3 regions of the Paenibacillus sp. Aloe-11 genome follow, and region 1 is predicted to be linked to each of the others. Evidence: riboswitches for the same ligand, from Rfam matches in the RefSeq annotation. Region 1 holds a riboswitch; each other region holds the start of a gene.
What was found. Region 1 has a riboswitch for thiamine pyrophosphate ahead of WG8_RS12975 (thiamine phosphate synthase). Riboswitches for the same ligand answer to the same signal wherever they lie in the genome.

Region 1 (7,917 bases):
GAAGAAGTGTATACTTGCTCAAATCCAGCGTATCCAGAAAATGTTGCTTATCCCGTTCCTCCAAATTTAATCTTCGCACGGCAAAGGTCAATATTTCGCTTTCAGCAGCCTCAACAGCTTGGGATTGGATACTTAGGTCAGAAAATTTCCCTGTTCCCAACAACAACCTTGATGTAAAAGATGCTTTTCCAATAGTTAACATAATCAACCGCCTCCCACAAAATGTACAATTTCCAGGTTGTCTCCGTCCTTTAGTACCGCTTCCTCATGTTCCTCACGGGTCAATATGTGACGATTCAGCTCCACTACAACGGTTTTCACCTTTAAATCAAGCTCATGCAGCAATTGTTCCACATGAGTGATCCGGTTAGAAAAGTTCATGCTCTGCCCGTTAATCGTCAGCTTCATAAGCTTTCCTCCTTGATACGTGCAGAAGAAAATTTGCTTATTCCAAGTTCAGCCGCATTAGCCCCTTTAAGCAGAGCAGCCATCGCACGTCCGGTAGCATCACTCAACAGGACACCGTTGCGATAATGCCCGACTGCAGCATATACCCCTTCCACACCGGGAACAGCCCCTATGAAAGGACGTCCCGCTGCCGCCTGCGGACGCAAGCCTGCCCAAGTGCGTACAAAAGAAGCTTCACGTACGCGCGGCAGCCATGCAGAAGCACGTGCCAGTAGCCCCTCCAAACCTGCAACAGTCACTTCTGTGTCATCGTGATGCGGAAGGCTCGTTGCCCCTATCCAAAGCTCGTTCTTCTGCTTAGGCACAAGGTAAACATCATCGGCATAAATGGTATATTCCAAAGGGTGATCCTTTAAGGAGACGGCAACTGCTTCACCCTTGACCGGATAAAGCGGGTAATGAAAGCCCACTTGCTCTAGCAAATTCATGCTCTCCAAGCCTCCGGCAATAATGACCTGGTTGCAGGAAACAAAGCCGCTATCTGTCACTACACCGCAAACCCGGCCATTCTGTACGACCAACTGCTCTGCATGGGTACCGGACCATATTGTTGCACCCAACACTGTAGCTGCTCCCGTATAAGCACGGCACAGCTGTACGGGGAAGAGTTGTGTCTCCTTCGATCGATATATAGCTCCAATCGCTTGACGATCTATGCCCGAAATCCGCTTGGTCAATTCCCCGGCATCCCACCACTCAGGCTGAGTATCCTCGCGCGTATTCGCAGCTTTCCAGCGTCTTTCACCCTCAGCTTCCGAACGGAAAGGAGTTACAAAACCTTCTGTACGAAATTCTACCGAAACACCAGACAACCGCTCCAGCTCACGAACTAGCTCAGGGAATGCATCCCGACTTGTGCGAGCAAATTGTTCAAACTCAGGGTCGGCGAACTCTTCACTCTCCGCCGCAAGCATTCCGACCGCTGCCCCCGAGGCTCCCTCACCCGGCATCATTCGCTCCAGGATAATCGTACTGCGCCCTTCCCTGGCCACATGATAAGCAATGGAACTGCCGATCACACCTCCACCTATGACCAAGCATTCAGCATGTCCTATAACTGTAGCCTCTGTGTGTATCTTTAGCATGTGTTATATCTCCTCTCCACTGACCATACTGCTTTCGAATTACTTCTACTCTCGTTCCCTGCTACAGATTGCGGACTACCTGATCTACCAATTGTCTATATTCCATCGCAGCCGCGATGGGCGACTCAGCTTCCCATATGCCGGACATCACTGCAATTCCGCTTGCTCCAGCATGATAAAGCTCCGGAATATGATGCGGTTGTATGCCGCCAAGTGCAATCACTGGAATGTTAGATAAGCTGCATATACGCTCAAGCTGAGCTATCCCCCGCGGCACAACACCGGGCTTACAGCGGGTTACATATACATGACCATAGAGTACATAGTCTGCTCCAGCCTGTTCGGCCATTTGCGCCTCTTCCAAGGAATGAACAGACACGCCACAGCGTGTTCCCTTTGGAAGCAGGCTTTTCACATCCCTGACAGGCAAGCCGTTAGCCGGTAGCTGGACAGCTCCAGCCAAGGTAAGTAAAGCTACATCTACACGGTCATTGACTGCAATTTGCTGGAGAGGAACTCCCTGCTCCACCATGCTGCGGATCAAAGCCAGCAATTCTGAGGCACCCTTCTGCTTCAGGCGTGCATGCACATAATGAACATACGGATAAATAGCAGCCGCCACTTGGGGTACATCTGCATGGTAGCCACTTTCCATCGTAATCACGTGTAATTCGATCTCGTTTTCACCTCACATTGAACTAAGAATATGAACTATTGATATAAAATAATCGTATAAGCTGAACCTATATCGTTGCAGCTCCATATCGCGAAATAACATACGGAGCCGGCCACATGTACCAGCAATAATGAAAGGAGAACATATGTGAATCCGTATACGGAAGTTCGACAGGCAAAGCCAAACGAAACGCAAAAAAACCACTTCCCAGAGGAAGTGGTTTCACGAACGTCCAATAATCGAACGGACAATCAAATCCGTATACGTATATCGTCCCACGCACAAACAAAAGTAATGATGCGGTTACCTTGCTTGTACGGCGCTCACTTCCCTACGCTGGCATAACCCAGATCAGGTGCAAAGGGTCCGAAATCCATTTATTCCGTCTCAGCCGCATGGGCGGCTCCCCTAGTGTGACTATTATATTGTATCAGCTACAAATAGCTTAGCATATTTTTCTAATTCTGCAACCCCCACTTTTTGTGAAGCATAACAGAACTGAATTTTTTGATTTTAGTTGACTTTACTTGACCACTCTTCCACATTCCACGTTTTGGTTACCCAATCCTCGTAAAAATCCGGTTCGTGAGATACAAGCAATATAGTCCCTTTATATTCCTTCAGGGCACGTTTGAGCTCGTCCTTTGCTTTAACATCCAAGTGATTGGTAGGCTCGTCAAACAGAACCCAGTTGCTTTCCCGCATTAACAATTTGCACAGACGTACTTTAGCCTGCTCACCACCACTAAGCGCAGACAGAGGACGTGTGATATGCTCATTTTTCAATCCGCAACGGGCCAAATGCGCTCTTACTTCATGCTGGTTCAAATGCGGGAACTCATTCCACACATCGTCAATCGGTGTGATTTTGCCCGCCTTTACTTCCTGCTCAAAATAAGCCGGCTGCAAGAAATCGCCTTGATAGGTTTTTCCGCTGATTGGCGGTATTTTTCCCAGAATGGTTTTGAGCAATGTTGATTTACCGACACCGTTGCAGCCTACAATTGCTATTTTTTCGCCACGTTCAATCGTCATGGACATTTTAGGCAACAGGGCATGAGTATAGCCAATTTCAAAATCAATTCCCTCAAATACCGTTTTCCCGCTCGCACGTGCTTCTTTAAATTGAAAGGTTGGCTTGGCAGCTTCTTCGGGCTTATCAATACGTTCGATCCGATCAAGCTGCTTTTCACGGCTCTTCGCCCGGCCTGATGTGGATGCACGCGCCTTGTTGCGCTGAATAAAGTCTTCCTGTTTCTTAATATATTCCTGTTGCTTCTCATAAGCATCAATATGCTGCGCTTTGTTCAGATCCGCCATCTCAAGGAACTTTTCATAATTTGCTGAATAGCGGGTCATCTTGGCAAATTCAAGGTGATAAATAACATTAACGACCTGGTTCATGAACTCCGTATCATGCGAAATAAGAATAAATGCATAAGGATAATCCTTCAAATAACGTGTAAGCCATTCGATATGCTCAACATCCAAATAGTTGGTTGGCTCATCCAGCAGGAGGACGTTTGGCTTTTCCAACAGCAGCTTGGCCAGAAGCACCTTAGTCCGTTGTCCACCGCTAAGCGCGGATACATCCCGATCCAGTCCGATGGCCGAGAGACCCAGCCCGTTCGCCATTTCTTCAACCTTCACATCAATGAGGTAAAAATCCCCCATATCCAGCTGCTCCTGAATTTCACCCATCTGTTCCAGCAGCACTTCCAGCTCTTCGGGAGAAGCATCCCCCATTTTATCCGTAATCTGCATCAATTCCTTTTCCAATTCCAGCAAAGGAAGAAAAGCATCCTTCAATACATCACGTACTGTTTTGCCCGGTGTCAGCTTGGTGTGCTGATCCAGATAACCGTAACGTACACGTGGAGTCCATTCCACTTTACCCTCATCCTTAAGCAATTTCCCGGTCAAAATGTTCATGAGTGTCGATTTACCGACACCGTTAGCTCCTACCAAACCTACACGTTCCCCCGCAAGCAACCGAAAGGAAACATTTTTAAATAATGCGCGGTCCCCAAAGTTGTGGGATACATTTTCTACAGTCAATAAACTCATACGCTGTTTTTGGCTCCTTATTGTCATCGGCGATGCCGACTGTCATTATTTCATATATCATTTGTTTTCTTTCAAAGCCTTATTGTAGCACATTCAGCAGCCTTATCGGAACATTGAAAATAACGAATTTTAAGGTTTTTAATGCGGACTTTCCTATAAAAAAAGAAAAACCACTCGTCAGAGTGATTATTGTAAGCCGTTATTACATTTAAACTCGAAGTACCCCGCAGCAGCAGCAGATTTTTCATCTGAAAAACGTTCTCTAGCCTGAAAGGGTGCTGGACAGGAATCTCTGTAAAAATATTTCATTCCGGTATCCGGTTCTAAGCCACCGATAATAGCTTGCTTTCTAACGACTCTTCCACCACCAAATCCATAGTTATTGTAAAATCTGTCACCGACCGGAATGCCTTGGATAAACGCCATCAACCCCACATCATCTATCGTGTTATACCACTCTTCTTGCGGAATAGTCGGCAGTGTAAACGTATAGGCTACGCCGTTGCGTGCTGCCTTTTGGTTATGGAGATTAATCAGGCGGGCCAGGTCTTCCTGAACACTATGAACGATGGTGGAACGTCGTACTTGCTCAAACGTTTCGGAATTATTCAGCAACGAAATGCTGGTTTGACCCTGAAGCTCCTTTTGAAAGCCTTCCACCCACCTGTGATTCTGCGAATCATACGCATGTACATAATTATCCAAAGTGAATCCCACACTATTACCCGCTGAATCAGCATAGGCAAAAGGCCTTTTTTCACTCCATTTGGGACCTATCGCAGATTGTCCATCTTCATCTGTATAGGTTTCTGAGGCAAACGTATAATAACCGTCATAATCCAAAATCACAATGGCGGGTATATAATCCAATAAAGCGCGTTGTGCTACTGTATCCCCATCAATACCTATGTTTAGAAAAAGGGTATGCAGGAACGTCTTTAGCGCTTCTTCCTTATCAACACGAAAAAACTTGTCCGATCCGTATCCAGCCTCCCGTTCCTGACGCTCATTTTGGGAGAGTACGACACCTGCATCCTGAACTGCGGTATGGAGAGCCGATGTATATTTCATTTCCAACTGCTGCACTTCACGCTGATTTTGTACCCGCAAATCATTCATTACACCAAAGGGCAAAAACAGCAGGATAAATATAACTGCAAAATCAGTAATCTTCATTCAGAACCAAACCTCCGTATGAAGCTGTAACTGCCGGCTTTCCGCTATCGCTCCCACCCAGAAGCCATGATTCGTATAAATCCGCAGGAGTCCGATTTGTGTTATGCACCCGCACTGTAAAATAATCCCCTGCCATCAAGGTATATCGACGTGTCTGGTCTGACTTTGGCTGCTGATTGTCAGGAAAAAGGACAGGCAAGATTTGCGCGTCGTAGTACCCATCATATACCGTTTCATAATTGCCCAGAAAACTATCCGGCTTCGAGGCATCTGCATATTCCGGTACATATTTTTTGTGCATATGCTCCAGATCAACTTCATACGTATTGCCTGTAAGCTCCAGTTCACGCATAAAATCGTTATACATCGTCGGTGTAATGTAGCCCTTGGTTCTTACCATATCTACAAAACGTACCGTTGAATGATAAACATTCAGCCCCGATATATCATCCTGCCGTTCAGCAGCTTGAGCTGCGGGTACGATGTACAAAAGCAATACAGCGAGCAGGGCCCCCAACAGCTTGGATATTGATTGAACCACTTCAGTCCTCCTCCAATTTCTCAAAGCATACAGATATGATCTCTCCATGCTGATTACGTTGTGGGTACATGGAATACAAAGAGGAAGCATTTAAAGCCGATACATCAGGCTCAAACGGTTCGGAATACACATCGTACTCCGTCCCGTCGACTTGAACCGAAATTCCATCCTGTAAATTCATGCGGATCGCCTGAATAACCTGAGTCCCTTGAATCCGTTCCGGCATGCCCGCCTCCGCAGTACGGGATATCCGCCCCTCGGAACGCTCCTCCTGCTGTGATCTTAATTCCAGTGCCATACTCATCTGACTGGACAAGTCTGCTGCTGCCGTACATGCGGTTATGAACAAAATAAGTGATACACCAAGCCGCAGCATGCTCGAAGCGTGATCAGACATGCACCCATCTCCCTACTCATTATGATCTCCACTGTAGCGTTTAGGATTGGGTAAATAGCAAGCCGCGTACAACATTCGATTTGTCTTTGACGATTTCGGCCTTGAATTTACCGCTTGGATTGACGTATTCGTTTTCTTTCTCATTCAGCGTATTCGCTATTTTTCCCGTCTTATCACTTCCACCGTTCACTGCACCATACTGTTCACTGTCCGGGCTAATGTTCAAAGCATTACCGTACCACTGCCCTGCCATATTTTTGCCGGTTTTAATCTGAATACCGAATTGGTCCTTGCCCTGAAACTTGCGTAGCGCATTAGTTACCTGAGATCCGCTAATCGTTGTACCGTCATATACTGTAAAAGAGGCTTGAGACAATTCCGTCTGAATATCAGCAAAATTATTTTGTGCCGTTTTGGTCGCCTCCTGAGCTGAAATAAACAGAATGACTACAATTGTAATGAGGGCGATAGTCAAAAATATACCGGCGGCTACCTTTAAGGCAGTTGATGCGTTATTCATTATTTTTCTCTCCTTAGTTTGTTATATCGTATGGGTAATCATAGAGCTTACTTACTGAATTTTTTGTATCTGCTCATAATAGCTATCCATTTGAACAAAGCTCATGCCGATCAATGGAATCACCAAATATAAAAAGATAAGACTGTACATTGGAGCAAAACCAATCATCCTACCCCAGATGGCCTTGCTGTCTATCATTTTTTCATACTCCTGTTTTCTTTGTTCAAAATAGTAGGACATATGAGAATCCAAATCGTCAAAGGCCTCGCGAATCGTAATTTTGCCCAAAGACAAATGGAGCTTGTCCACCAGACGTTGAAATTCCGGCAAAGGCGCTTCTTCTTTCAACAAATCTAGAGCTGCCTCGGGTCCGTGTTCATAATGAAGCAAGCATTTTTGCAATGGCCTCTTGAAAATAACCGAAAAACGATTCAACCACTCCAATATTTCCTCGACAGACATTCGTTCCATGACCCGCAAAATAGAAATGACCGTTTGAAACTGATATACCTCATGCCTCATATCCAACCGACGCATTTTTCGTTGCAAATATAACAGAAGCACAGGCATTTGGTAGGCTGCATATCCAACAACCAAACCGATCAGCACTTCCCACCACTTGATGTATTCCTCATTCCACGCTTCCAGCTTCTGGAGGATGCGGCGTGTATTTTTAGATAGCTGATCCGCATTTGCTGTGCCACCTGCATTACGCTCCAGAGCTGCATACGTCTGCTCATATGTGCTTTCCGCTCTCATGTTAAGTAGGTACATGATTTTGCGGTCAACCTCACTCTGCTTCAAAGCTTCTTTTTCCTCTGTGGGATTTAAACGTCCAAACATTTGACCCGATTGGACAGGAGCGTAAAGAATATGTGTTTTCTCAGCTTCATGTAAAATAAATACCGTACTGATGCTCAGCACCAATCCTGTAATGAAAAGAGCAATCCTCCGTATGTACAGCCATTCCAGTTTAATCTCCGCGCC
Region 2 (7,917 bases), on a different contig from region 1:
ATCCCTGTCAGGGCTTCCGCTTCCGGGATATTCGGTGTAACAACCAGGGCCAAGGGGAGGAGGTCGTCCTGCAAAGCCTGCACCGCTTCCGATTGCAGCAGTGCTGCACCTCCCTTGGCAATCATCACGGGATCGATGACAACCTTCTCCCAGCCGAACCTTCGAATCTGCTCGCTCACAAGACGGATGATGCCCACATCAAACAGCATGCCAGTCTTCAGGGCATCTACGCCAAGGTCTGATCCTACAGCCTCGATTTGCTCCGCTGCCGCCTCTTGTTGCAGTGGATATACTCCGTGAACCCCCAAGGTGTTCTGTACGGTAACTGCCGTAATCGCCGACATGCCGTATACGCCAAGCTCCTGGAAGGTTTTGAGATCGGCCTGAATTCCGGCCCCGCCACCGCTGTCCGAACCGGCAATCGTCAGTGCTCTAGCTACACGAACGTCTGTCATCGCGTACCACCTGCTGTGGTTGTTCCAGCTTCACGAATCGATACATGCCCCTCCAGCGAGCCCGTATGCAGCTTGGCAAGCTCATCGAGAAAGGCAATCTGGAAGCTGCCGGGTCCCTGATCTGCTGTACGCGCGGCGGCTCGGGAAGCGGCTGCACCGTAAAATGCCAAGCCTGCTGTTCCTGCGAGCAGCAAATTAGGCTCAACGGCGGCAAAAGCGCCCAACACAGAGGTCAGCAGGCAGCCTGCTCCGGTTACCTTCGTAAGCAGCGCGTCTCCGCCGTTAATCACTCGTACTTCGACCCCATCGGTGATGACGTCCTCTTTTCCAGTGATGACAACGATGGTATTGAGCGCCCGCGCAGCTCGAACTGCCAGCTCGACATGACTGCTGCTCGGGCTGCCACCAGCATCGACGCCTTTAATCTCGCGGGCTTCTCCGATAAGATGGGCGACTTCGGCCGCATTGCCCCGCACCATTGAGATGTTGACTTCACTCAGGATTCGCAGTGCCGATTCGGTTCTAAAGCGAGTCGCTCCCGCACCGACCGGATCGAGCAGAACCGGAACGCCATGTGCATTCGCCGATTGTCCGGCAATGATCATGGCATCGATCAGCTCGCGGTTCAGCGTACCGATGTTTAAGACGACGGCACCTGCTATTTTGGCCATATCCGCAACTTCCTCGGGGGCATAAGCCATCACCGGGGAAGCTCCCAGCGCATATAGGCCGTTGGCTGTAAAGTTGGTGACCACCACATTGGTCATATTGTGAACGAGGGGGTTGCTGCTGTGTACCTTTGTCAGAAGCTCCGAACAATCCTTTTCCCATTTCAGCATATCGATGATCCTCTCTCATATATTAGATTTTCAATTTGCGACAAGGCTTGTAGACCGATGTAAAAGGGGTCTGGATCGGCCATTCTTCCTGCTTATAAGCCATATCCCAGAACATATATTCCAGCTGGCAGCTTAGCATAAAATGCTCAATCATCCGTTCCCGTTCGGCAGCCGTTGCACTTTCCGCCCAAGCATCCACACGGGCTTGATATTTGGCGGTTACATCTTCAACCTGGTTTCCATAGAAACAAATCCATTCATAGAAAGGGTGGGACTCGTCGGGCTTTACCTCATCCAGCAGCCTGCGACCAATCTCCAGATACGTCCATGGACACGGCAGCAGCACGGCCATGAGCTCGCCCAGACTGCCTTCATGTGCGACCGTCAGCATGTGACGGATATAATGATGAGCCGACGGAGCGAGCGGATACCCCTGCAACTCTTCATAGGTCACACCTGCGACAGCACAGAAATTTTGATGGGGATGAACCTCGCTGCGGAGGATAAAAGAGATCTGTTCATTAAATACAGCCATGTCCTCCCGGCTCGTGCATTTGGAGATCGCGATGCCGTATATCCGTATGTAGGCGTTCAAATATTCAAAGTCCTGTTTTACATAGTGAATCAGCTGTTCCCTTGTCAAACTCCCTTTAGCAATACCTCTCACAAAGGGATGCTCAAAAATCGCTTGAAAAATGCTATCCGCCTGCCGACGGAGCTCTTGTGTAAAGCTCATTTCCCCACCTCCACCAAAATGAAGAGCAGGAAGTCCCGTAAGAATACAGTTCCGGAACAACGCTAAAAAGCCGCCCCGAAAACTGGAGCGGCTTCATCATAGGTCCATGCGCAAAAAGCAAGGGACCTTATATACGAAGGCTCCACTTTCCTACGCTAGTACGAACTAGATCAGGTTCAAAGGGTCCAAGATACGTTCTTGTCTCAGCCATAAGCGGCTCCCCTAGTGGACTTCCTATTCTTTTGACTATTACTGTACATTCGTTCATACATTATGTCAAACCGTTATCCATTCGTTCTGAGGCTGTTTGTGCTTGACCTGGTTACATCAATAGCGAAATCAGCACAGGAAGTGTAACGAGAGATATGACAGCACTGATGACAAAGGAGGAGGCTGTTTCTGATTCCAGACTTTCAAAACGGGTAGCGATCATAGCAGCGACTGCTGAACCCGGGAAGGAAACGAGCAGAACCGCCTTAACGGTATCGGCAGACGACAGACCGCACAGATAGGCAATCAGCAGCATTAATAAAGGCTGCACGATGGTTTTTAACAGTGCGATGGCAAAGGCACTTACGCTAAAACTAATGTTGCGTACGCCAATGGTCACACCGACCGCGAATAAGGCAGCCCCGGACGTAATGTCTCCGATTTGATTAAGCGATTTGCTTAACAAATCTGGTGATTGGAAGCCAAATAAGGTCAAAATCACACCAACCAGCGGCACCAACGCCAGCGGTTCCTTTAAGCCGTGAAGAATGGAGTCCCAGATCAGCCTTCCGAGGGGACCATTCCGTTCCTTGTCTGAATTCCGGCTGGCTACGGTAGCTATAATGGTAGCCGCCGGGTCAAGGACGGCATTGACTACGATTCCGGTAAGTGCAATCGGAATGGCCACGGCTGAGGAGCCGTAGATGGCTCCGAGCACGGGAATACCCATAAAAGCAAAGGTCGGCTGTGCCGAGTTCAAAGCGAACATGGCGGCATCCTTCATCGACTGCTTCCTCGCAAAGCGGGACAGCAGAAGGAGAGCGACAAAAAAGCCGACAATGCCAATGAACAGAGCCAGCAGAAATGTCCATTGCTCAATGAGCGCTCTTCTGTTCGTTGTTGTAATGCCGATGAATAGATGCGCAGGCAGCGCAAATCTGGTAACGAGCGCATTCAGGGCTTTGGAGGAAGAGGCATCGAAGCTTTTGTTATGCCCCGCTAACCATCCCAAAATAATAACGAAAAAAATCGGCACCAAAATATAAAGGATATGTCCGACACTCATAGTTCGATTCTCCTTGCTTGAACTGACGTATCCTGCCTGTCTGAACAGGCATTCCCGTCCCTAATTGAAGCATTAGTGAGGGTGATGGATTGCACTTTCCACGGCTTTGACCTTCACATATTCCGGTTTCCACATCGCATCCCGAATGGCTTGCTCAACATTTGAAATGTGTGCCTGAGCTACCTGATCCTGAATCGCGGCCTTCGCCACCGCCACCGCCACCGCGAACGAGACATCACGTAATTTTCGGATATGGGGCAGCAGCGCACCGCCAGGTTCATTCGAATCTACGCCATTGGCAACGGCTTCTGCTGCGGCTGAAAACATGGCAGGGGTGATCCTTTTAGCTTTGACCACAATCGCGCCCAGGCCAAGTCCCGGGAAAACAAAGGCATTGTTCGCCTGTCCAATCTCAAATTTCGTACCGTTATAGGTGACGGGCTCAAAGGGACTTCCGGTAGCGATCAATGCTTGGCCGTCGGTCCACCGTATCAAATCCTCGGGTACCGCTTCGGCAAGGTTTGTAGGATTGGACATGGGCATGATGATCGGGCGTTCTACATGCTCGGCCATTTCCTTAATAATCTCTTCTGAAAAGGCACCCGCTACACCAGACGTTCCGATCAATAGAGTAGGCTTCACCTGACGGATAACCTCAAGCAGCGGTATTTTTCCGTCATCAGACCGTGTCCATGAGCTGACTTCTTCTTTTTTACGTACATACGGCTTCTGATAATCCAGGACATCTTCCATATCGTCCGTTAACAGCCCGCGGTAATCAAAAGCCCAAAATGGCTTGAATGAATCCTCCTCCGAAAGGCCATCCGCGATCATGGCTCCCCGAATTTGGTCAGCGTTGCCGATTCCTGCTGCTCCCGGACCGAAGACAAGTACTTTTTGCTCACGCAGCGGAATCTTGGTGACACCTACCGCCGAAAGAATCGCAGCCAGGGTTACCGCTCCTGTGCCTTGAATGTCATCGTTAAAGGTGAGAATGCTTTGACCGTATTTGCCTATAATATGGCGTGCGTTCACGCTGCCTACATCTTCCCAATGCAGAAGCGCCTTCGGAAATTGTGTTAACGTTTTGTGGATAAAAGTATCAATAAACTGGTTGTAGGCTTCTCCGCGAACCCGCTTATGGCGGTTTCCGATGTACAGCGGATCATTCAGCAGCTTTTCATTATTCGTGCCCACATCCAGTACAATCGGCAGTACCCGCCCGGGATGAATGCCTGCCGCAGCTGTGTACACAGCAAGCTTGCCAATAGCGATGTTAATTCCCCCGACACCCCAGTCACCGATGCCCAAAATACTTTCGGAATCCGTTACGACGATCAGATCCACATCTTCTCCGTTCAAACCGGAATTATAAAACGCTTGTCCAATGCCGTTCGGGTCATCTATCGACAAATATACGCCTCCGGGACGGTTGTACTCGTGACTATATTCTTGAATGGCGGTTCCTACCGTAGGTGTGTAGACCACAGGCAGCATTTCACTCAAATGGTCGGTTAGCAGGCGATAGTAGAGTACGACATTTCGATTGTGAAGGTCATTGAGCGAAGCATTTTTACGCAGCATGGTGGGCTGTGCCAAAAACTGCTGATACGCCCGTACGCTCTGTTTTTCCAGTGAAAGGACGGTTGGAGGAAGGATTCCTTCCAGCCCCAGCTCTTTGCGTTCTTCTTCTGTAAAAGCGACACCTTTGTTCAAAAGGGGGTTCGCTAGCACATCCTTCCCCCGTAATGAAGTGGATAATGAGCCGTCCCGATTGACATAAAATGCTTCCATCAAACACCCTTCTTTCTCTTCGTATTAATAATTGTTCATTAGGGTTATTCATGACGAAAAATGTCATGCTGCCCATAGTATGGACGTGCCAAATTGTTTTATTCGTCTATTGTTATATGACAAAATAACCATAAATTTTTCTGTAATTGATTACAAAGAACCAATTATTAATTTTGAAAAAATACGATGATTTCATTGTTTTTGGTTCTTATGAATCAGGTCTTAATACTCTATTTTTACAAAATATAAAAATCATTTCTATTCCCCTTATATCCTTATGTATCACGGCATGTCAGGTATTTTATGAAGAAATTATGAAGGATTTGCACGTCGATTTAACGCCTCTAAGCAAACATTTTTAATTCTTTTTCAACAAAATAGAACTATTCGGAGGAAAAGGAGAGGTTTGTGTGGGGCCTATAGCCATTTTTAGCGATCATTACAGGGCTATTGATTATCCCAATGTGATTCATTTTTACCAATCTATACAATGCAGGGACCCTGAGGCAGCTTCAGTCTATGCAGACGCATGTTGTTGCCTGATCGATTACAGGGAACCGGAGGAAGCTGTGCGGATAGCCAATCAAATTCGGAGTCAATTTCCGCAAATGCCACTGCTAGTGTTAACGGATGTAACAGCTCCATTCAGTGATCAGCATATGGTGGAGATCACCGGAATAGGCCGTTTACGCTTGCTATTTTGGCAAGCCAATGACAACGAGAAAGTGCTGTCAGAAATACAAAGCTTGCTCTACCCTGAGTATTCAGCCAAAGGTCAACATATTGCCTTCATTCTGTCTGTATATAACGAGGAGCAACGTTTTGTACACGTCGAGGCATTTGCCAAACGCCTGCAAACTTTTATTCGCAGCCATCTTGTAGAAGGCTCCATTTATCTCATTGATGATGGCAGCCACGATAGCACGAATACCTTGATTAGAGCGCTGAAGGCAACAACGGACTTGTCCGTCAACCGGATTAATCAGAATCTTAGTCCTTTGCTTCAAACCAGGGAGTTGGGGCGCAATACCCGTAAGGCAGGAACGTATCTGGAAGGAATGCGAACCATCGGTGCGGATTACTACGTATTTGTGGACGCGGACGACTCCTTTTTTATTGAGGATATTGCCAGAATGATTAACGTGGTTCGACAGGGCTACTACGATGTCGTGATTGGAACCAAGGATATGACAGCCGAAAATCGCTCTTTATTACGATCTATCGTCAGCTTCGGCAAACGCCTGGTTTCCCGCCCGTTTTTACCGACAGGTGTGGTGGATTCCCAAACAGGGCTTAAAGTCATGAGCTCTATGGCAGTGAAGCGGATGTTTCCGCATTTGAAGGAGCAGCTCGGACTGGCGCTGGATTTGGAAATGATGTTTATCGCCAAGCGACTCCAGCTTCGTGTGTTGCAACTACCCGTCAAATGTATTGACCGGGACGGGTCGCACATTGATGTCTTCAAGGATTCCATTCGTTTTCTACGTTCCATTATTGATATTTGGCGGCTGGATCGGCGGGTGAGATAACAACGTGAACAACCGCTTGCGTCCGTTGATGTTTCCTTTATTTAATGTACTGCTGAACGGATTTAATTTTTTCTTCCACATTGCAGCGAGCTGGTATCTTACCGGACAAGCTTATGGTCAGGCGAACGCGCTGCTGGCCCTCTTTGCACTGTTGTCCGTTTTGGGCTTATCGATTCAGCTATTAACCGCCAAGCTGGTCTCCAAGGGAGACCACAAGCTTCCGCTACGCAGTCTACCGCTGGGTTCTCTCTTGCTAAAAGCTCCTTTGTTACTCACTGTGCTTGCCATAGTCATTCTGGTGGTCTTTCATCCGTTGCTGCGCTCGCTATTAGGCGTCGAATCCGGCCCGTTGTTCATGCTGTATGGCTTGGTAGGGCTGCATATTCTCGTGAGCTCGTGCCGCGGAGATTTGCAGGGCAGGGAACGCATGCTGGCGCTCAATGTGAACTACTACATTGAGGTTTTAGGGAAGCTGGGCCTGTTTTTTGTTTTGGCCGCATTGGGATTAAAGCTGGAAGCCCTGCTGCTGGCAAGCTGTGGGGGAATGTTGCTGTCGCTGCTTCACGGCTGGATCGTTTCGGCTCGAGGCTTATCTTTATTTAGTAATAGTGGAGAACGTGTGCCTTCCGGGCTATGGAAATCACTAGGTCAGGATTTCACGGATAGTCTCATAACGAACTTATTTATTTTGTTCTGCATCTCCATTGACATGTTGTATGTGCAGCATTATTTCCCGGAACAGGCCAGCAGTTATGCCATTGCGCTGAAGTACAGCCAATTAGTCTATTACGTTTCGTATAGTCTGATCGCTGCATTTATTCCTAAGCTCGGTGCGCATGGTCATGACCGTCAAGCCTTGGGGAAGCTGATCGCCGTTTATGGTGGATTAATGGCTGTGGCAGCCATCTGTGTGTATGTAGGTACGACCTTTGTGTTCCCATCATCGATTCCTGTATTGTTCGGATCTTCCTATCAGTCGGCAGAAGCTTTTATTCCATGGGGAGGATGGGTGTACTGGCTGTTCTCCATCGTACTGTTCTTTGTTCATATGCATGTATTGGTGGGCAGACGCAAATCTATGTTCAGCTTGATTGCAGGAGCGGCGGCTTTACTGGCAGCCTTTCATATGGCCCACAACAAGCCTTCCGACTTTTTACTATCTGAGCTGGTGGTGTATGGCGCCATGTCTCTTTACTTTGTGGTAGATGCCTATTTCTATTTGTTCAAAATAAAGATAAGGGGAGATTCACCTCATGAATACAATACATGAACAGGACGGCAAAACCGT
Region 3 (7,917 bases), on a different contig from region 1:
TCAGAATCCTGAAAGCTGATGGGATATATCTGATATACCACAGCTTCCTTCCACCATATTTTTTTAAGCATGTTTCCCTCCTGTAGCTTCTCTGTACATCCAATAGCTTATGCTGTTAACATATACGCAATACCTGCTGGCGAACCGTTATTTAGAGGAATAGGATCAGTGAGGCCATTCTTAAATCAAAGGAGGAATTCATGTGAGACATCGATCCAAGGAGCCCAGAGATCTGATTGTAGAGTCTGCTGTAATCCCGCCAAATATCCATGTGGATGTGGAGTCAGCCACCGAAGGGGGAACCCGCCGCCTGATGCTTAGCGATAACCCGGAGACACTGACCCACGTGACTGTACCTACCGAGCAAGCCACCCTGTGGCATGATGTGGTTCGTACCACAACCCGAACGGTCAAGCACCGCATTTTCGGGTGGCACTACAACAAAATCGGAGGCCCCGTTAAGCTGGGCATTACGGTGGAGAACAAAAATCATGCTATGCTGGAAGTACGTCATATGGAACGTGCTCTTGAGATTGCGCCTGAGGATGGCAACTGGATTATAGATGTCGGGCAATCCATTGCCAAAAGCTGTTTGGCGGGTACGATGAAACGTCGGAAGCCCGTTGACCGTCATAAATTCGGCAGAGGCACCGCCCTGTTGGAGGAATTCGAGCTGCCTGAAGGATCGCTGGCCGGATTCACCTATGACTTCACGGTGGAATATGGCGAAGGCCACGGTACGCTGGACTACGTCATTCGCACCGTGATCAGCAAGGACACACGGGTCGACCTGCGCCAGATTCATACGGATGCGCTTCCGCCCGTACCTCCACCGCAGGCGCATCCACGGGGGGCATGGTCCTTTTCCGAAACGAATGCGCGGATGCCAGCGTACGTGGTAGGGCAAAGCGCCAATTATCGGGCGTGTGCCACTAAAAAACTGAACGGCGAGACTCCTGCCGATCTGCTGTTTACCGGGGCACGCAGCGAGTTGGGCCCTGCGCTGGACAACCGCGGACAATTCGGCACCATATACAATGCGACCATTCCCATCGTTAATAACAGTGACAAGATACGTACCGTGCGGATTTATGCGAATCCACGCGGGGGTGCATTCGCCGGGTCTGTACGCATAGACAATCGCGTATATGGTATTCCTCTGCTGCAAGATAATACCAAGGTATGCCGATTGGCTGATATCAGCGTTCCGCCCGGCAGGTCCAGCTATGCTCTCAGCTTCATGGTCGCAGGCAGTGCAACTACGCCGCTAGGTCTGTACGTTATCACGCTATAATCGTAATCATGGTTCTATAGTAGCAAATAACCCGGTGATCCTTGAGGATTACCGGGTTTCCTGATTACACTACTCTACTAAGCACAAAATCGGCGGGCGGTCGGGGCTCCGGCTTGCCAAACAAATAACCCTGAGCCAGAGACACACCGGCTTCACGACAAAATTCAAAATCCTCCATCCGCTCAACGCCTTCAGCCAGCACCTTGCCGCCAAAGCGAGAAGCTGATTCCACGATCCCCGTAACTTGTCGCTGCTGATCACTGTTGCGATGACAGCCATCAATTAAACTTCGATCAATTTTGACATAATCCGGCTGGAGGCAATTCATAAGCTCTGTCGTAGAATAACCTGCCCCCACATCGTCCAGTGCCACTGAAACTCCTCGTGTACGATATTGTTCAAAAATTTGATGCAAAACATTCAGGTCGTCAATTTCTTCCGTCTCTACGACCTCAAACACAAAATCCTCCGTATTCATGGACAACCGATCAATCGTCTCAAAGGTATGATTCAAGCAATAGGCTGGATTATAGATGGTTGAAGGGAGAAAGTTAATAAACCGTTTAATCCCCGCAGGGAGACATGCTGCACTTTTTTCAATAGCGGAAATACGAGCCAAGCGATCCAAATGAGCATGCAAGCCGGCTTCACGGGCAATTTCAAACAGTCGAAAAGGCTGAAAGGGCCGCTCCGAATGTGACGGACGCAGCAAAAACTCAAACCCGATAATGTTCAGGTTGTGGTCAACAATAGGCTGCATGTGGCTTGAAAAGCTTTTGTCCCTAATGATACTCATCATATCCGCGTGTTGAATTCTGGCTTGCAATTGGCTAAATAGAAGCCAGTCCTCATATCCTTCCACATGATTCAGTCCGATCGCCACAGCCTCCATATGTAGGAGCCATTCCTGGGGAAGACGAGCCAGTCCGTTAACCAGCTGCTTCAGCTCTGAATGGCTGTCATACTTAAACACTATTCCGTCCTCGCAGCATTGTTGCGGTAGTATACCCAAGCCATCTAATGCCAGATTAAGCGACACCCTGGGGTGCCTGATCTTCAGCAATCCTTGATCTCTAATAGGTAATATGATGCTGCAACTGCTGCATGTCATAATGGTCCTCCCTGGGAACAATTTTCCGGTTTTTTCACCATTATATCACAAATAACTAGAACAAAAGTACTATAAAATCAAGAAAAACAAGGTCTACACCAGTCGAAACTTAGGACTTAAGTGTATATCCGACAAAAAACAAAGTCTTTTGCACCAATTTTCAATTTCAATATTATTTTTCATAAAAGGCAAAAAAAAACAGCAAGTCTCCTGAATAGAGACTTGCTGCTTAGCTCTGATTAAATCTGGAACTGGAAAGGCAAACTTACTTGGAAGCCTTGGGCTTGGTTGTTTTAGCTGGTTTAGCAGCTGCAGGCTTGGTTGTTTTAACAGCCGGCTTCGCCGTTGCTTTCGCAGGGACTGCAGCTTCCTTTGCAGGAGTATTGGCTGTATTAGGCTTCGCGCCAGCTTTTAAGCTGTATTTGGCAAAACCGTCTGCCGCGCTGTCCAAGTAAGCAATTTGCTGATTTCCAGCCAGCACATCCTTGGCATCAGGAGAGGACTCGAAGGTAACCTTAGCCTGACCAAAAGGAGCAATAGACCAGTTGCCATCCGCTGACGGATTAATCGTTCCGTTCGTACGGATATAATCAATAATGACTTGACGGTTTTCATCCGGCGCTGCCATCACAATGCGCTTGCCATCCGGATTCGCCAGTTTGGACGAGGACGCACGGTAGTTATTGGTCGCTACGATAAATTTCTGTGCAGGATCAATTGCCTTCCCATTGTATTGCAAATCCTTGATACGATGAGCCGAAGAATCAATCATGTTTCCCTTGGCATCATAGCGTGCAGGCTGAGTTACATCGATTTGGTAAGTCACACCGTCAATGACATCAAAATTGTAGGTTGGGAAATCTTTATTGATCAGTGCTTGTTCCTCTGTTTTGCTTGGATCGATGCGGTTGAACTGACCCGCAGACCACTCCAGCCATTCCTGGATTTCAGCACCGGTTACTTCTACAGCATGAACCGTGTTCGGGTATACATACAGATCGGATACGTTTTTAATCGCAATCGTACCTTGCGGAATGTTCGTGTAATACTCGGCACCGTTGCGACCACCGGCCTTGAATGGAGCGCCAGCCGACAATACGGGAAGATTTTCGTATTCGGTCCCTTTCAGATGGTTTTGTACGTACCATTTTTGTGCATTCGTCACAATCTGAATAGATGGGTCATCCTGAACCAATGCAAAATAACTGGTAATCGGTGCGGTTGTGGTTCCAACCGGTTGACGAACATAATCCAGCGTTCCTTTATGCTCTTCCTTGACCGCATCTACCAGTTTAAACTCAGGGTTCGTCTTCACAGCCTGAGTTTGGGTATTCACAACTGGACGCACTTCTGACTGAGAATTAGTCACGCTCCACACATCTTTTTTCTTTTCCAGACTCAGGTCAATAATACCCAGTTCCTTGCCCCAAGAGGAAGCTTCTACAGCCGGTACGCCATTAATGGTTCCTTTATCCAGATCTACACCGCTCATTCCTTTAAAATCAGGGCCGGGGAAAGATTTATGAGCATGCCCAAACAGAATAGCGTTGATTCCGTCCACCTGGCTCAAATATTTAACGGCATTCTCCATCATTGGTGTTTGCGGCACATCCTCATAACCCGTGTGTGCAAGTACGACAATAATGTCGGCACCTTCCAACTTCATTTGAGGAATGAACTTTTTCGCCGTTTCCACAATATCCTTCGTAACGACCTTACCCTGCAAATTGGCTTTATCCCACTGCATAATTTGAGGAGTTACCAGACCGATTACACCCACTCTGAGCGTGTGCTCTTGGCCCTTCTCGTCCGTTACCGTTTTATTGAGAATCTGATAAGGGGTGAAATAATTTTTAGTACCCTGGCCCCCGTTGTCATAGTAAACGTTCGCATTTACGTAAGGGAATTCGGCTCCCTTAAGCGATTTCTCCAAAAAGTCGAGACCATAGTTAAATTCGTGGTTGCCCACAGTAGCCGCATCATAGCCCATCAAGTTCATCATCTTGTAGACCGGATGGACACCGCCTTCTTGCAAAAAGGTTTTGTTTCTGGCCATATAATCGCCTAATGGATTGCCCTGCAACAAATCACCGTTATCGAACAGCATGCTGTTTCTTGTTTCACTACGCGCCTGCTGGATCAGTCCGGCAGTGTTAATCAAGCCATATTCGTTGGTTTCCTTATCTGCATAATAATCGTAGTTCATCAACGTCGTGTGAATATCCGTTGTTTCCATGATCCGCAAATTCACTGTGGCGCTGTCCCGAGAATCGGTGGCAGCCCAGGACGGAGCAGCTGTAAACACCAGCATGCTGCAAGCTACAACCGCTGCTGTAAACCCTTTAAACCAATTTTTACGAAATAACAAAATATACCCCTCCTTATTAAGGTGTATGGCTCATATACATACTTTTGCACATATATGTAAGTTTCGAACCCACCATTCCTATTTTAATCCAACGCCAGACAAAAGAGTAGTCATTTGACCAAAGTTATTTATAAAAAAATAATTAATTTTCTCGCAAATGAACCGTCATCTCTTCCTCCATGCTGGACAGCTCCGCCTTCAAGGCATATAATCGTCGTAGTAAACCCGAATAAACAAACCCATTAAACCATACAATGCCAGGGGTGCTGGAATCGGCCGGCTGAGAGTGTGTCCCAAGACACTGACCCTTACAACCTGATCTGGGTAATGCCAGCGTAGGAATGCTTAAGCTAAGATGTGCCTTTTTTTACATAGGTCCATCCCTTACTTTGGTATATACAAGCGCAAGCGTCCCGGAACCTCGGGGCGCTTTTTTTGTTGAGGATTAAGTTGTTGGAAAGAGAGAGTCCGGCAGATGTTATTTTTATGAAATGGGAACATAGGCTGTCTGATTCGACGGATGACGGGTAATTAAAAGGAGAGAACACAACGATGAAGCGCATGAAAATGTTAAGCCTGGGACTGATTAGTCTGTGGCTCATGGCCCTGACACTGACCGCCTGCGGCGGAGGCTCCCCCTCTACAACCCAGGAGGCGGCACCTGCTACCAACGCTCCAGCTTCCACTCCGGCAAAGGGGCTTAAGGATGTTAAAGTTGTACTTGACTGGACACCAAATACGAATCATACAGGACTCTATGTCGCCAAGGATAAAGGATTTTACGAAAAAGCGGGCTTGAATGTCCAAATTGTCCAACCTGGTTCAGGCGGAGCCGATCAAATGGTTGCTTCGAATGCGGCACCTTTTGGGATCAGCTATCAAGAGGGCGTCACTCAGGCTCGTACGCAAGGCGTACCACTCGTATCTATCGCTGCGGTTATTCAGCATAATACCTCAGGCTTCGCAGCCCCGGTAGACCGCGGCATTAAAAGCCCCAAAGATTTTGAAGGAAAGAAATACGGCGGCTGGGGTTCACCCGTAGAAGAAGCGGTCATGAAATCCATCATGGATTCAGACAAGGCCGATGTGAGCAAAGTGAAGATTATGAATATGGGCAATGCCGACTATTTTACAGCCGTGAAGCGGGATATCGACTTTGCCTGGATTTTCTACGCATGGACCGGGATCGAGGCTCAACTTCGAGGTGAGCCCCTGGATATGCTGTATGTAAAAGATTATTCCAAAAGCCTTGATTACTATACGCCTGTGATTGTGAGCAATGAACAGACGATTAAGAATGATCCAGAGCTGGTCAAAGCGTTCATGGACGCCACCGCCCAAGGCTATGAATACACCATTGCTCATCCTGAAGAATCCGCGGATATCCTAAGCAAAGCCGTACCGGAGCTGGACAAAAAGCTGGTACTGGCCAGCCAAAAATGGCTAAGCCCGCGTTATCAGGATGATGCTGCGCAATGGGGTGTGCAAAAAGCAGAGGTATGGCAAAACTATTCAGACTGGATGTACGAACGCAAGCTGCTCAGCAAGCCTTTGGAAGTCGACAAAGCCTTCACAAACGACTTTTTGCCAAAGCGTTGATCTTGTAAATCGAACTTGAAGTAGCCTTTGTGCCACTACGCAGTCGGATGGTGCTTCCCATCGCCACCGCCCCCGGATTTCTCGAATAAAGCCTCAGCAGGGTAGAAATCTGGGGAGGTGATGCTTCCGAAGCGAGCTTTCCTACGGAAAGCTTTTAAAGCGACCGCTTCGCTTGTACAGCACCATTCCGCCCACTTCGTTCTCGTTCCACTTGGTTTATTCTTAAGTTCATCTTATCTAAGCGCCAAGTAGGAGCGCTTGTATGTTAAAATGCCTCACAACCTAGCTTTAAAAATAGGGTGCTTTTAAGGCGGGCAACAGATATCGTAAGATCAAATGAAACGCGAAGCGGTCTTAAACCACCCTATTTTCTCTAAAACACTTCACATAAAGGACAGGTGAATTCGCATGGCTAACACTTTGCTCAGTATTCAAGTGATTCCTAAAACTCCTAATAACGAGGACTCTTATCCTTATGTAGATAAGGCGATTGAGGTCATTCAACGTTCCGGTGTCAAGCATCAGGTGAATCCATTGGAGACGACCATGGAGGGTGAACTGGACGAGTTGCTGAACGTGGTTAAAGAAATGCACGTGGCATTGACGGAAGCCGGCAGCCCCAGCATCATTTCACAGATCAAAATCGCACATAACCCACAGGGCATCAGCATGAACAAGCTGACCGAAAAATATCGCCCATGAACCCAAAAGGCAAGAACGCATCCTGGTGGAAAAGCGTATGGCCGCCCCTTGTGGCGGTCCTCTTCTTTTTGGCAGCCTGGCAGGGGGCAGTTTCCTATTTGCAGATTGAGTCCTGGCTACTGCCAGCTCCGTCTCTGATCGTACAGGAGGGCATGGCTCAGTCGGAGCTGCTTGGTGCCCATACGTGGGCTACGATTCGCCTGACGCTTGGGGGATTTGCAATAGGGACAGCAACGGGACTGTTGATCGCCATCGTTCTTCATACGATTCCTTTTCTCAAGTCCGCCCTGTATCCACTGCTCATTCTTAGTCAAAACATTCCGATCATAGCCCTTGGCCCATTGCTGATGGTGTGGTTTGGTTTTGGCGTGCTGCCCAAGCTGATGGTCATTACGTTAGTGTGCTTCTTCCCCGTGGCTGTAGCGGCTATGGACGGACTGACACGGACGGACAGAATGATGATGAACTACATGCGCATGTCAGGCGCAGGCAGGATGGCCATTTTTATGAAGCTGGAGCTGCCGCACTCCTTGCCACAAGTATTTTCCGGCATCAAGATTGCTGCCACCTACAGCGTGATGGGCGCAATTATTGCCGAATGGATCGGTGCCAGCGAAGGAATCGGATATTATATGATGCTGCAAAAATCGGCCTATCGCACGGATTTGATTTTTGCCGCCATTGGCATCATTGTTGCACTCAGCTTACTGATGTTTGTCATGATCGTACTGCTAGAAAAATGGCTGGTTCGCTGGAAACCGGACCAGGAATAGCTTCCAAATGGATTCAATAAACTCGAAGAAAGGGTGTGGCGCGTATGAGTCTGCATCCGCCTGACTTATC

Region 2: linked by a shared signal. The riboswitch ahead of tenA (thiaminase II) and the one ahead of WG8_RS12975 (thiamine phosphate synthase) in region 1 are both predicted to bind thiamine pyrophosphate.
Region 3: linked by a shared signal. The riboswitch ahead of WG8_RS02390 (ABC transporter substrate-binding protein) and the one ahead of WG8_RS12975 (thiamine phosphate synthase) in region 1 are both predicted to bind thiamine pyrophosphate.

The regions. Positions count from the first base shown of each region.
Region 1 is NZ_JH601055.1:21,776-29,692, forward strand. Features, by position in the region: gene WG8_RS12960 (thiazole synthase) at 1-202, opposite strand, end outside; gene thiS (sulfur carrier protein ThiS) at 205-408, opposite strand; gene thiO (glycine oxidase ThiO) at 405-1,553, opposite strand; gene WG8_RS12975 (thiamine phosphate synthase) at 1,615-2,208, opposite strand; TPP riboswitch at 2,541-2,649, opposite strand; gene WG8_RS12980 (ABC-F family ATP-binding cassette domain-containing protein) at 2,743-4,296, opposite strand; gene WG8_RS12985 (hypothetical protein) at 4,483-5,472, opposite strand; gene WG8_RS12990 (hypothetical protein) at 5,459-6,013, opposite strand; gene WG8_RS12995 (hypothetical protein) at 6,015-6,410, opposite strand; gene WG8_RS13000 (hypothetical protein) at 6,451-6,930, opposite strand; gene WG8_RS13005 (hypothetical protein) at 6,982-7,917, opposite strand, start outside.
Region 2 is NZ_JH601059.1:92,263-100,179, reverse strand. Features, by position in the region: gene thiD (bifunctional hydroxymethylpyrimidine kinase/phosphomethylpyrimidine kinase) at 1-455, opposite strand, end outside; gene thiM (hydroxyethylthiazole kinase) at 452-1,294, opposite strand; gene tenA (thiaminase II) at 1,317-2,030, opposite strand; TPP riboswitch at 2,161-2,264, opposite strand; gene WG8_RS18580 (AEC family transporter) at 2,353-3,306, opposite strand; gene WG8_RS18575 (NAD-dependent malic enzyme) at 3,379-5,100, opposite strand; gene WG8_RS18570 (glycosyltransferase) at 5,511-6,629, shown strand; gene WG8_RS18565 (hypothetical protein) at 6,634-7,899, shown strand; gene WG8_RS18560 (glycosyltransferase family 4 protein) at 7,883-7,917, shown strand, end outside.
Region 3 is NZ_JH601043.1:48,068-55,984, reverse strand. Features, by position in the region: gene WG8_RS02410 (glycoside hydrolase family 13 protein) at 1-71, opposite strand, end outside; gene WG8_RS02405 (hypothetical protein) at 203-1,294, shown strand; gene WG8_RS02400 (EAL domain-containing protein) at 1,359-2,405, opposite strand; gene WG8_RS02395 (bifunctional 2',3'-cyclic-nucleotide 2'-phosphodiesterase/3'-nucleotidase) at 2,671-4,773, opposite strand; TPP riboswitch at 5,023-5,132, shown strand; gene WG8_RS02390 (ABC transporter substrate-binding protein) at 5,326-6,372, shown strand; gene WG8_RS02385 (thiamine-binding protein) at 6,781-7,074, shown strand; gene WG8_RS02380 (ABC transporter permease) at 7,071-7,847, shown strand; partial or broken gene WG8_RS02375 (ABC transporter ATP-binding protein) at 7,892-7,917, shown strand, end outside.